3 regions of the Sporomusa aerivorans genome follow, and region 3 is predicted to be linked to each of the others. Evidence: riboswitches for the same ligand, from Rfam matches in the RefSeq annotation. Region 3 holds a riboswitch; each other region holds the start of a gene.
What was found. A riboswitch is a leader RNA that binds a small molecule or an ion and turns the genes downstream of it on or off. The one in region 3 is predicted to bind cobalamin.
Positions count from the first base shown of each region.

Region 1 (3,279 bases), 2.8 Mb from region 3:
CCAGCTTGCGGTTAGGTTGATAATCAAGCAGTCCGTCGTCCGCCTGGCGGCCATGCATGCTGATTAAGTCTGCATCCTGCCAAATCTCTGCCAGCCGGGCAAACGCCAGTTGCGCCGAGCTAATTCCCGGAATCACGCTAATACATTCTGCAGAAAATTGTTTTCTGATAGCCGCCAGCATACTGTAGAATCCCGGATCCCCCGATACCATGACTACTACATCCTGACTGGCCAGCTGACATTTGATAAAAGCCAACACACCTTCAATATCTTTATCAATAATTTTGGTAATCTGGCTTTCTGCGGCAAATGTGTCCAGCGCCCTTTTGCTGCCTACCAAAACATTAGCTGCGGTAATCGTCCGGCTAGCAATAGGCAGTACATAATCCGGCGAACCGGGACCAATGCCAACTATAACGATTCGATGTCTAGATTCCATCCTAAATGGCCTCCAATTTCCCGGGCCGTTTGGTCAAGCCCCAGTATGTCTCCCTGCAAAGTCACAATAACTGTTCCTACAGTCAGATCGCCGAACACGTAGCGTTTTGCTCTTTCACTTGCCCGCTCCGCCAGCAAATTATACACACCTGTCAGATTGTAACGGGCAATTATCGGCATGGCCGCCTCAGTAGTAGTTGATCCCAACACCTCTGCAACAGCAGCCTGCGGTGCGCCGCAGGCTGCCATATAGGCGGCCAGTGTTTCTAAACGGGCATCGGCCATGCGGTTATGAGTATGAAATATTCCGGCCGATACTTTGACGATCTTGCCAAGATGTCCAAATAAAAGCACCCTGTGCATACCATATTTAACAGCATGCTCTAACATATGACCGATAAAATTACTGGTCTGAACCACGGCTGCAGCCGGCAACCCATAACGGTTAATGGCTATATCCTGACCGATTTTACCCGGAGCAAATACAATATCTTGATACCCAAGTGCCTGTACTACACTGATCTGCGGTACCAGCGAATTTTTGAAAGCCTCTTCTGACATAGGTTCAACAATGCCGGTTGTACCTATTATGGATAGGCCGCCGGAAATACCCAGAATGGGATTGAGTGTTCTGGCGGCCAGTTTTTCACCGTCAGGAATAGAAACAGTCACAATAGCTCCTTTACCAGCCGGCAGACACTCAGACACGGCCCTGGTTATCATTTGGCGAGGCCCCGGGTTGACCGCCGGCTCACCTACCGGTACAGCCAAGCCGGGTTTTGTTACAGTTCCCACGCCGCTGCCGGCTTTTATAACAACACCTGGCTCGTCGGTAATAGTAACCTCAGCAGTAATTTTAACCCCATTGGTAATATCCGGATCATCACCGGCGTCTTTAATAATCCAGGCAATACCGCCACCGGCAATTGCCCGGCTTTCCGCCACCGGCGCCACCAGAACCGTCCCCTGTGGCGAAATAACTTCAACCTTGGTTGCCGTTTTACCCTGCCAGGCTAAAACGGCCGCCTTAGCAGCGGCAGCCGCACAAGTTCCGGTAGTGATACCTTTTCGCATTTGCCTGTCAGACAATAGAAAAACCCCCTTTAGCAGGGGGTATAATACCAAACAAAAAATGTCACTTGCCTGATTATTGTACCCACACCTGCCTATCTTCCGTAGGTCCTAACGGTATGTGTTAGAACAGGCAGGTCTCCTGACTCTGGATCATCACCCGCCTAAGCCTTCCCGGATTCCCCAGTGGCACGTATTAGGCAGCATCCCCATTACAGTGGCGGGACCGTGCCGGTGTTACACCGGCTTCCCTATTAAGCATGAAGCACCTATTCCCTTGCACTTATCCAATTACAATAGTATTAATATTCCATACAGTTAACCTAATTCCTGCAAAGCCGGCATCGATTATCAAAATTATATAATTCAAAATTTTTTCAGTAAATTTTGCGTTTTTTGTTATATTCCGAGAGGAATTAGGAATTTATTGCCGAAGGATATACTGGTCAGACCATCATACCGTTTAAATTTCATCTGCATTAAGGGGAGTGACGATGTTGAAAAAAGTAAGTGAGAACTGGCAGCCGGCATTGGCGGCCTGTTCCTGCAGCGCCGATTTTTTCTCTGACTTCGAAACCAGAGCTAAAAACGCTGCAGCCGAAGTGTTCCGTGTCAAAACAGCCGCTGAAGCCAAAGAAGTAATCACTAATCTTGTTAAATATACCAACGCCCGCAAAGTGGTCGCTGCCGACAGCCCCTTGCAGCGGGCCGCAGGTATTAACGCAGCTTTAACCGAGCTGGGAGTTACCCTGTATACTGAGCAGGCCGATATTGCCGAACACGCCGAAAGTGCCGACATTGGCATCTCGGCTGTCGAATTTGGCATTGCCGAATCAGGCAGCATCTGTCAGGACGCTTTGGCTTTTGAAAGCCGCCTTGTTTCCATGCTGCCGCCTGTCCATGTTGCGTTTATGAGCAGCAGTAATGTTGTGCAGGGTGTGTCAGAAGCCATGGAAGTTATCTCCCAGGTGTATGATCATGGTTATATCAGCTTTATAACCGGTCCCAGCCGTACTGCTGATATCGAACGAGTCTTAACAATCGGCGTACATGGCCCCAGCCGGCTTATCATTATTGCCGTTGATGAAGAAGTTAACGGAGGTGGCAAATAATGGAGGCTAATAATCGCAATATCAAAAACGAAATTCAAGAAAAGTTAAATGACGAAATACTACGCGGAGCATTAGGCCGTTTTGCCGAAGCCTATCCTGTAGCCAGAGCCAAAGCTTACGAAAATGTTCCGGATATCGATGCCTTGCGGGAACAAGTCCGACAAATGAAAATAAGCGCAGTCGCCGATATTGAAAGCCTTGCCGACAAATTTGAGTCTGAAGCCGCAAAACGAGGTGCAAAAGTATTCCGCGCCAAAGACGGCAAGGCGCTCAAAGAATACCTCATCAATCTCTGCAAAGAAAAAGGCGTGCAGCGAATTGTTAAATCCAAATCCATGGCGTCAGAAGAGATTCATCTCAACCATGATTTGGAGGCAGCCGGTCTGCACGTTAAAGAAACAGACCTGGGAGAATGGATTATCTCTCTGGCCGGCCATAAGCCGTCCCATATGGTAATGCCGGCTATTCATCTTAACCGTGAGCAAATTGCAGATTACTTTTCCAAGGAGCTTAAACAGGACATTCCCACCGATATACCTTTCATGGTCCAGGCAGCCCGTAAAGCACTCCGAACCGAATTTCTGCAGGCCGATATGGGTATATCCGGTGCAAATTTCGGCATAGCGGAAAACGGAGCCATTGGCTTAGTAACCAACGA
Region 1 covers NZ_CP156926.1:4,015,237-4,018,515, forward strand. The annotation lists gene cbiE (precorrin-6y C5,15-methyltransferase (decarboxylating) subunit CbiE) at 1-439, opposite strand, end outside; gene cbiD (cobalt-precorrin-5B (C(1))-methyltransferase CbiD) at 412-1,512, opposite strand; cobalamin riboswitch at 1,624-1,797, opposite strand; gene SATMO3_RS19350 (lactate utilization protein C) at 2,004-2,621, shown strand; gene ldhH (L-lactate dehydrogenase (quinone) large subunit LdhH) at 2,621-3,279, shown strand, end outside.
Region 1: it holds a riboswitch for cobalamin, as region 3 does, so the genes downstream of both, cbiD (cobalt-precorrin-5B (C(1))-methyltransferase CbiD) here and SATMO3_RS05525 (TonB-dependent receptor plug domain-containing protein) in region 3, are expected to answer to the same signal.

Region 2 (3,279 bases), 500 kb from region 3:
AGTAAGTTCTCCAGTTCCGCCTTGGCTTTAAGTTCTTCCATCAACTGCTGCTGCACCACATTGGTTACACTCATTTCCACAATGTAGTTGGCCATGATATGCAGCAAATCGGCAGCCGCTTTAAGCCGGTTTTCCGGAATAATGGCCACTTTGTCAAACAAGTCTGACAAAATGGCGGTATCCATGCCCGCCGGCAATAAGCGGTTAAACATTTCCTCTTTGGCATCATACCCCTGCTGCGGTAAAACGACCTGTCCGGCCAGCAACGCTCCGACATACTCGTTTTGCACAATAATGGGCGCGGCGAAATCGGTCAGCCCGCCATGGCAGTGATACACGACCGGACGCTGTCTTTCCACGGCGGCGCGGCCACCCCGGTCATCACAGGCCATGCAGCGGGCTAATCCTATGGGAAAGGACCGGACATAATCGCAAAACTCGGTAAATTTGCTGGGTCTGGTCACAGGTTTGCCATCGGCGTCAACCACAACAGCTGAAATGCCTGTAGTCTCCGAAAACTTGTCCTGAATCTCCTGCAGTATCTGGGTATTAACAATTTCCGACAAAACAAACCGTTTATAGTTTTGCACTATATTTCCCCCTGCGAACACTTTCGTAAGAGGTTATTTTAGCTGTTCCAGCTGCCGATTCCTGCCTAAGCGCGCAGACAATCGTCAAAAAGTGTCGCTAAATGGCTGCCAATTGCTCTGATTGCGGATTACTTAATTCGAAATCAGAGAGTCTGGCCATATTATACATGGTATAAGCCATGGTTTTAAGCATACCAATCATTAAAATGGCTCCGGTCCCTTCTCCCAAGGCCATGTTTGCCCGGATAGGAACATCATCGGCCAGGATATTGCCTAAGATCATGGCATAGCTCATCCCCGGTTCCTTGGAAAGATGGGAAGGCAAGCCAAAGTTTTCAACCTCTTTTTGAATACGGGATGCGCAAGCAAATGCCACAGCCGTAATAAAACCGTCAATCACAAACGGAATTTTCCGGTTTGCACACTCGGTCATTCCCGCGCAAATCGCCACAATATCAAAACCGCCAACACAGCGGAGAATATCTTCAATGCATTTGAAGGTTTCGCGGTGCCGCTCCACGCCTTTGGCCACAACCACACATTTTCTTTTCAGCACATCGCTGTTAGGACCGCTGGCGCCGTAGCCAACAACAAATTCGGGTAATATACCGGTCATGGCATGGAGCACAGCCGACGAAGTTGTTGTATTGCCGATGCCCATTTCCCCAAAGGAAATCAGGTTAGCACCATGTTGGTCCACGGCATACCCCACCATTTCCTGACCGATACGCCACGCTTTAGCAAATTCGTCCCGCGTCATGGCTTCGGTTTTCATGAAGTTCTTGCTGCCGGCTGCCACCCGCCGGTCTATGCCTACCCGTTTTTCATTTTTAATACCAATGTCAATGACCGAGTAAGGCACCTGATTAGCCGTGCAGAAGCAGCTGATAGTGGCTCGCCCGTCTACCATGTTTTGCGCCTGCAGGTAGGTGATCTCATCCGGAAAGGTAACAACGCCTTCTTCCACAACTCCGTTATCGGCGGCAAAAATCAAATGATAGGGTTTAATTTCCGGGTGCATCGTACCCCAAGCCAATAACATTTTTTTAAATACTTTTTCTAACAGCCCCAGACTGTTAACCGGTTTTGCTGCACCATCCACCAGTTCGTCTACTGCACTCCGATAATTCATGCCATTTCCCCCTTTAAAATAAAAAGTCCCTGGCCCAAAAGGGCTAGGGTTTTATCTTCTTAAAATCCTGTCCTTCCGGTACTACCCCTGGCGCGGGGGTAAATAACAGCCAAGACAGGCAGGTCTCCTGGCTTACGGATCATAAAAACATCCTGGCCTTCCCGGTTCCCGGTGGCATAGTAGGATATTTCTCCCCGATTACAGTGGCGCGACCGCGTCGTTTAAGGATTGTGAGCAATCCTTCCGAACTTCCCTATTCTCCTCTTATCTGATAAGAGGCACCTGTATGGTGGCATATATTAAATTTGTTGTTTCTTTGATGGCTCAATTTTACACCTAAAGCATTCTGCTGTCTACCACTTTGGAGCTTGTCGCAAGATGTTAAAGCATTTGGCCAAAAAAGTACTATTTCCCCGGTCTTGCTCTTACTGACATAGCCTGTTACGGTATCTGCCATATGGTTGTCAGTTGTTGTGATTTGTCACTTTATTGCCGACATCGCGCCAACTGCCGTCCGGGATCTTGCATAAATAAAAAAACGGTGTTATTGTTTTTAAGAACTTAAAGGAAAAGGGGGGCTGTGGTCAATGAAAAAGATCTTTGAATATTTTATGACACCGATTAGTATACTGGGAACAGGCTGCACGGAGCGAATCACCAGTTACATCAAACCAATGCTGTTTCGCAAAGCGCTGATCGTCAGCGATAAGGTTCTTGTCGAGACCGGCTTGATTGACAAACTCCTGGCACTACTTGACGAGGAAGGTATATTTTATATAATCTACAAAGATGTTTCTCCCAACCCCACCGTGAATCAGGTCAATTACGGGCTAAAACTCCTCAGGGATAACGGCTGCGACTTTTTGATTTCGTTTGGCGGCGGCTCGCCTCACGACTGCGCCAAAGCTATTGCGCTCTTAGCTACCAATGGCGGCGAAATCGCTCATTACGAAGGCTTAAACAAATCCCAGAAACGGGCAGCGCCGCTTATCGCCATTAATACTACGGCCGGTACAGGCAGCGAGCTGACCCGCTTCTGTGTCATCACCGATGAAGAACGTCATGTAAAAATGACAATTAACGATTGGCATGTCACTCCCATCATTGCCGTCAGCGACGCCGAACTTATGACCGGTATGCCGCCTGGTCTGACGGCAGCCACCGGCATGGACGCGCTGACTCATGCCATCGAGGCTTATGTGTCGACAAACGCCACACCGGTAACCGACTGCAAAGCGGTAAAAGCTGTTGAGCTAATTGTCGGCAATCTGGCCACAGCCTACTGCGACGGCAACGATTTAAGATCCAGAGAAGCCATGGTTTACGCTGAATACCTGGCGGGAATCGCCTTCAATAACGCGAGCCTGGGATATGTACATGCCCTGGCGCATCAGCTTGGCGGCTTTTATAATCTGCCGCACGGACTGTGCAATGCCATCCTGTTACCGGCAGTTATGGAATTTAACCTGCCGGCAGCCGTAACCAAATACGCCGATCTGGCCCATGCCGCCGACATTGATACGCAGGGCTTGTCGGCGGAAACCAGCGCCAAACGCT
Region 2 covers NZ_CP156926.1:1,753,244-1,756,522, reverse strand. The annotation lists gene SATMO3_RS07920 (PocR ligand-binding domain-containing protein) at 1-590, opposite strand, end outside; gene SATMO3_RS07915 (nicotinate-nucleotide--dimethylbenzimidazole phosphoribosyltransferase) at 688-1,722, opposite strand; cobalamin riboswitch at 1,822-2,023, opposite strand; gene SATMO3_RS07910 (iron-containing alcohol dehydrogenase) at 2,310-3,279, shown strand, end outside.
Region 2: it holds a riboswitch for cobalamin, as region 3 does, so the genes downstream of both, SATMO3_RS07915 (nicotinate-nucleotide--dimethylbenzimidazole phosphoribosyltransferase) here and SATMO3_RS05525 (TonB-dependent receptor plug domain-containing protein) in region 3, are expected to answer to the same signal.

Region 3 (3,279 bases):
GCATCTGCAGCAACGCTTTTTCGAGCATCCGGCTGTGCAGGCCTGTCTGCCCCGGCTGGAGCAGGAAGTCGCGGCGGGAACCATGGTTACTACCCGCGCGGTTCAGGAATTGTTGCAGGCCTATGAGGGTAACCAGGAGTGATAATGCCGGTTTGAGTACATATATTGCCTGTTTCGTGGCAGAGACTGACTTTAGGTACGCTGTTTCTATTGGGGAAGCGGCGGGAAGAAGGTTTAAGCCCTAAAATAGATAAGCTTGCCCCATGACTGATGGCAAATTCAGACCAGGACAAGTGAGACAGGGGCATCCGGTCGCTTAATTTGATTTTCGCGGCCGGATGCAACATTTTGAGACTTTTAATATCCAGGTAATGCTTAGACTAAATTGAATTCTGGTGCATTTTCCGCTTATAAATAAGCAAAGTAAAAATTGGAGGATTGGATAACTAAAGAAAAGGAGATGACAAAATGCAAAAAATGAGAGATGAGATATCAAGGCGGACTATAGCCAGGATGGCAATTTATTATAATACCCTGAAAAAAATGCTGGCTGAAGGAGAAACAACATGTCCTTCCACCCAGATAGGGCAGCGTACCGGCATAAGTTCGTCAATAATACGCAAGGACTTGTCCTGCTTCGGTGAGTTTGGCACGAAAGGCGTCGGTTACAGGATTGACTTTTTATTGCAATGGATCGGCCAGATACTGGGATACACTACTGTCTGGAATACAGTAGTGGTAGGAATGGGAATGCCGCTATTAACTTTGAATTATCAAAGTTTCCTGCCACCCGGTTTCTGCATCGCTGCAGTTTTAGATATGAACGAGCAGAATTACGGCGTGTTGCTGCCGGAGTTGGGTCTACCCATTGAATCCTTGCAAAATTTAGAGAATGTTGTATTTGAAAAGAAGATAAGCATTGGCTTGGTTGCCGTACCGCCGGAAAAGGCCCAGACGGTAACCGACCGGCTTGTTGTCGCCGGTGTTATCGGTATCGCCAACTTTACCCAGGCTCAGGTGAGAGTGCCTGATAATATTTCCCTGACTCAGATTAACGCCGGGTCGATGATGAGCCAGCTTTCCTATGATTTGGCTCACCCGGTTGCTGCTTTGCGTTCTATAGTTTAGTATATAAATTAAATTTGTTTGACAATAGTTGCCGGCGGGTGCTATTATTGGTAGTAAATAACGGGTTTACTAAATTTGAATATCTTTAGTCAGGTGCCCTACGGGGCTTAATAGGGAAGACCGGTGAAAAACCGGCGCGGTCCCGCCACTGTAATGGGGAGCGAACCCAAGATATACCACTGGGAAGATAATCCCGGGAAGGTTTGGGCAAGCGTTGATCCGGAGCCAGGAGAACTGCCTGACTGCTAATCACCGTTGTACTCACGAGCGATGAGGAGGGGATTACAGCTGCCTTTGTAATGAATTCCTCTTGGCTATTTCGTTTAGCTGAGAGGATTTTTATTTTTACTTAACTTAATTGCATATGGTTATGTCAGGTGCCCTACGGGGCTTAATAGGGAAGACCGGTGAAGAACCGGCGCGGTCCCGCCACTGTAACGGGGAGCGAACCCAAGATATACCACTGGGACAAGTGTTCTGGGAAGGTTTGGGCAAGCGTTGATCCGGAGCCAGGAGAACTGCCTGATGATAATTACCGTTGAACTCACGAGCGATGAGGAGGGGATTAATGTTTCGAATTTCGGTTTAGACAGTTTGGTCAGTTTGCCGATATAAAGCCCCTCTCCGGTCCTTATGGAGAGGGGTTTTTCTGTGCAGAGGATACAATTTTTGAACTAACAGGTTCTATAAGAAAGACTCAAATTTGGTTGTTCTGAGGAAGATTATATAGAAATAAGGAGCGTGGCTTGAGTGAAACAAAGTAAAAGAAAGAAACGCAGTTTGTGTTGGCTGGGGGCTGTAGTGGCCTCTACAATGCTGATAACACCGCCTGTCTTTGCCCAGGAACAGGAAGAGTTTTCTTTGGACCAGTTGGTGGTAACCGCCAACCGGGTCCCGACGAAAGTATCTGAAGCTGCGGCCAATGTAACCGTGATTACCCGAGAGGAAATAGAACGGGGAAATTATACCAGCCTGACCGATGTTTTAAAGCATGCAGACGGAGTTGTTGTGTCGCAGCAGGGGTTTCCCGGAGGCGAGGAGTATATCTGGCTGAATGGTGACGAACGGGTTGCGATTCTGGTGGACGGCCGCAGAGCAAATTTAGGTAAGCTGGCCGGGTCAAGCACCCGTTCCACTTACGATTTAAACAGTTTTCCGGCCCTTGGCAATATTGAGCGCATTGAAATTGTGAAAGGAGCGGCATCGGCTTTATATGGCTCGGATGCAGTAGGTGGTGTAATTAATATCATCACCCGTAAGGGTGAGAAAACGCAGTCCTCCGTTAAAATGGGAACAGGCTCCTGGGGGATGCGCACTTATGATTTCACGACAGAGGGCAGCGACAACGATTGGAGCTGGTTTTTATCAGGCGGAAAACGAGAGCAGGATTACTATTCTTATAAGGATTTTAAGACCGGAACGGTAAAAGATATGCCCAATAGCGCCTATGACCAGAAGCACCTGACGTTACGGCTTGATAAACAGTTGACGGACGACACGTCGCTGACTTTCAGCGCCGGGCATGCCGACGACCATAAGGGACAGCCTGGCGGAGTTCCCGGATATTATAATCACAATGAAACCGCCTATCTGGATACGCTGACCAATACCTGGGATTTAACCTATCATATGAAGAGAAATGCTGAGGTACCAGCTGACCTGCGGATATATCAGAATTATTACAAATATAATTTTCAAGCTTCCGGGTCGAGCGACGGCATGTATAATAATAAGGAGTTGGGTATTTCCTGGCAAGATGGCTGGCGGCTGAATGAACGAAATCTGCTAACCGGCGGCGTCGAATGGCGGGACGTAAAAGTGCAATATCCCGGCTTCTACGACAATAAGAAAATCACCAATAAGGCGTTTTATCTGGAAGACCAGCTGCAGATCGACGATAAATGGGTCTTTACGCCAGGAGTGCGCTATGACCACTACAACATGTTCGGCTCAAAAACGACGCCGCGGGCTTCCTTGAATTACCAGATGGACAAGAATACAGACATGTATCTTTCCTGGGGCAAGGTGTTTAACGCCCCTACTACAGATGATTTGTATTGGCCTTCACAATATGGCGGCTATATGGTCGGCAATCCGGATTTAAAACCAGAAACCGGATATACGACAACGTTAGGCATCAATAAAAAACTG
Region 3 covers NZ_CP156926.1:1,255,200-1,258,478, forward strand. The annotation lists gene meaB (methylmalonyl Co-A mutase-associated GTPase MeaB) at 1-142, shown strand, start outside; gene SATMO3_RS05520 (redox-sensing transcriptional repressor Rex) at 469-1,128, shown strand; cobalamin riboswitch at 1,203-1,385, shown strand; cobalamin riboswitch at 1,487-1,669, shown strand; gene SATMO3_RS05525 (TonB-dependent receptor plug domain-containing protein) at 1,879-3,279, shown strand, end outside.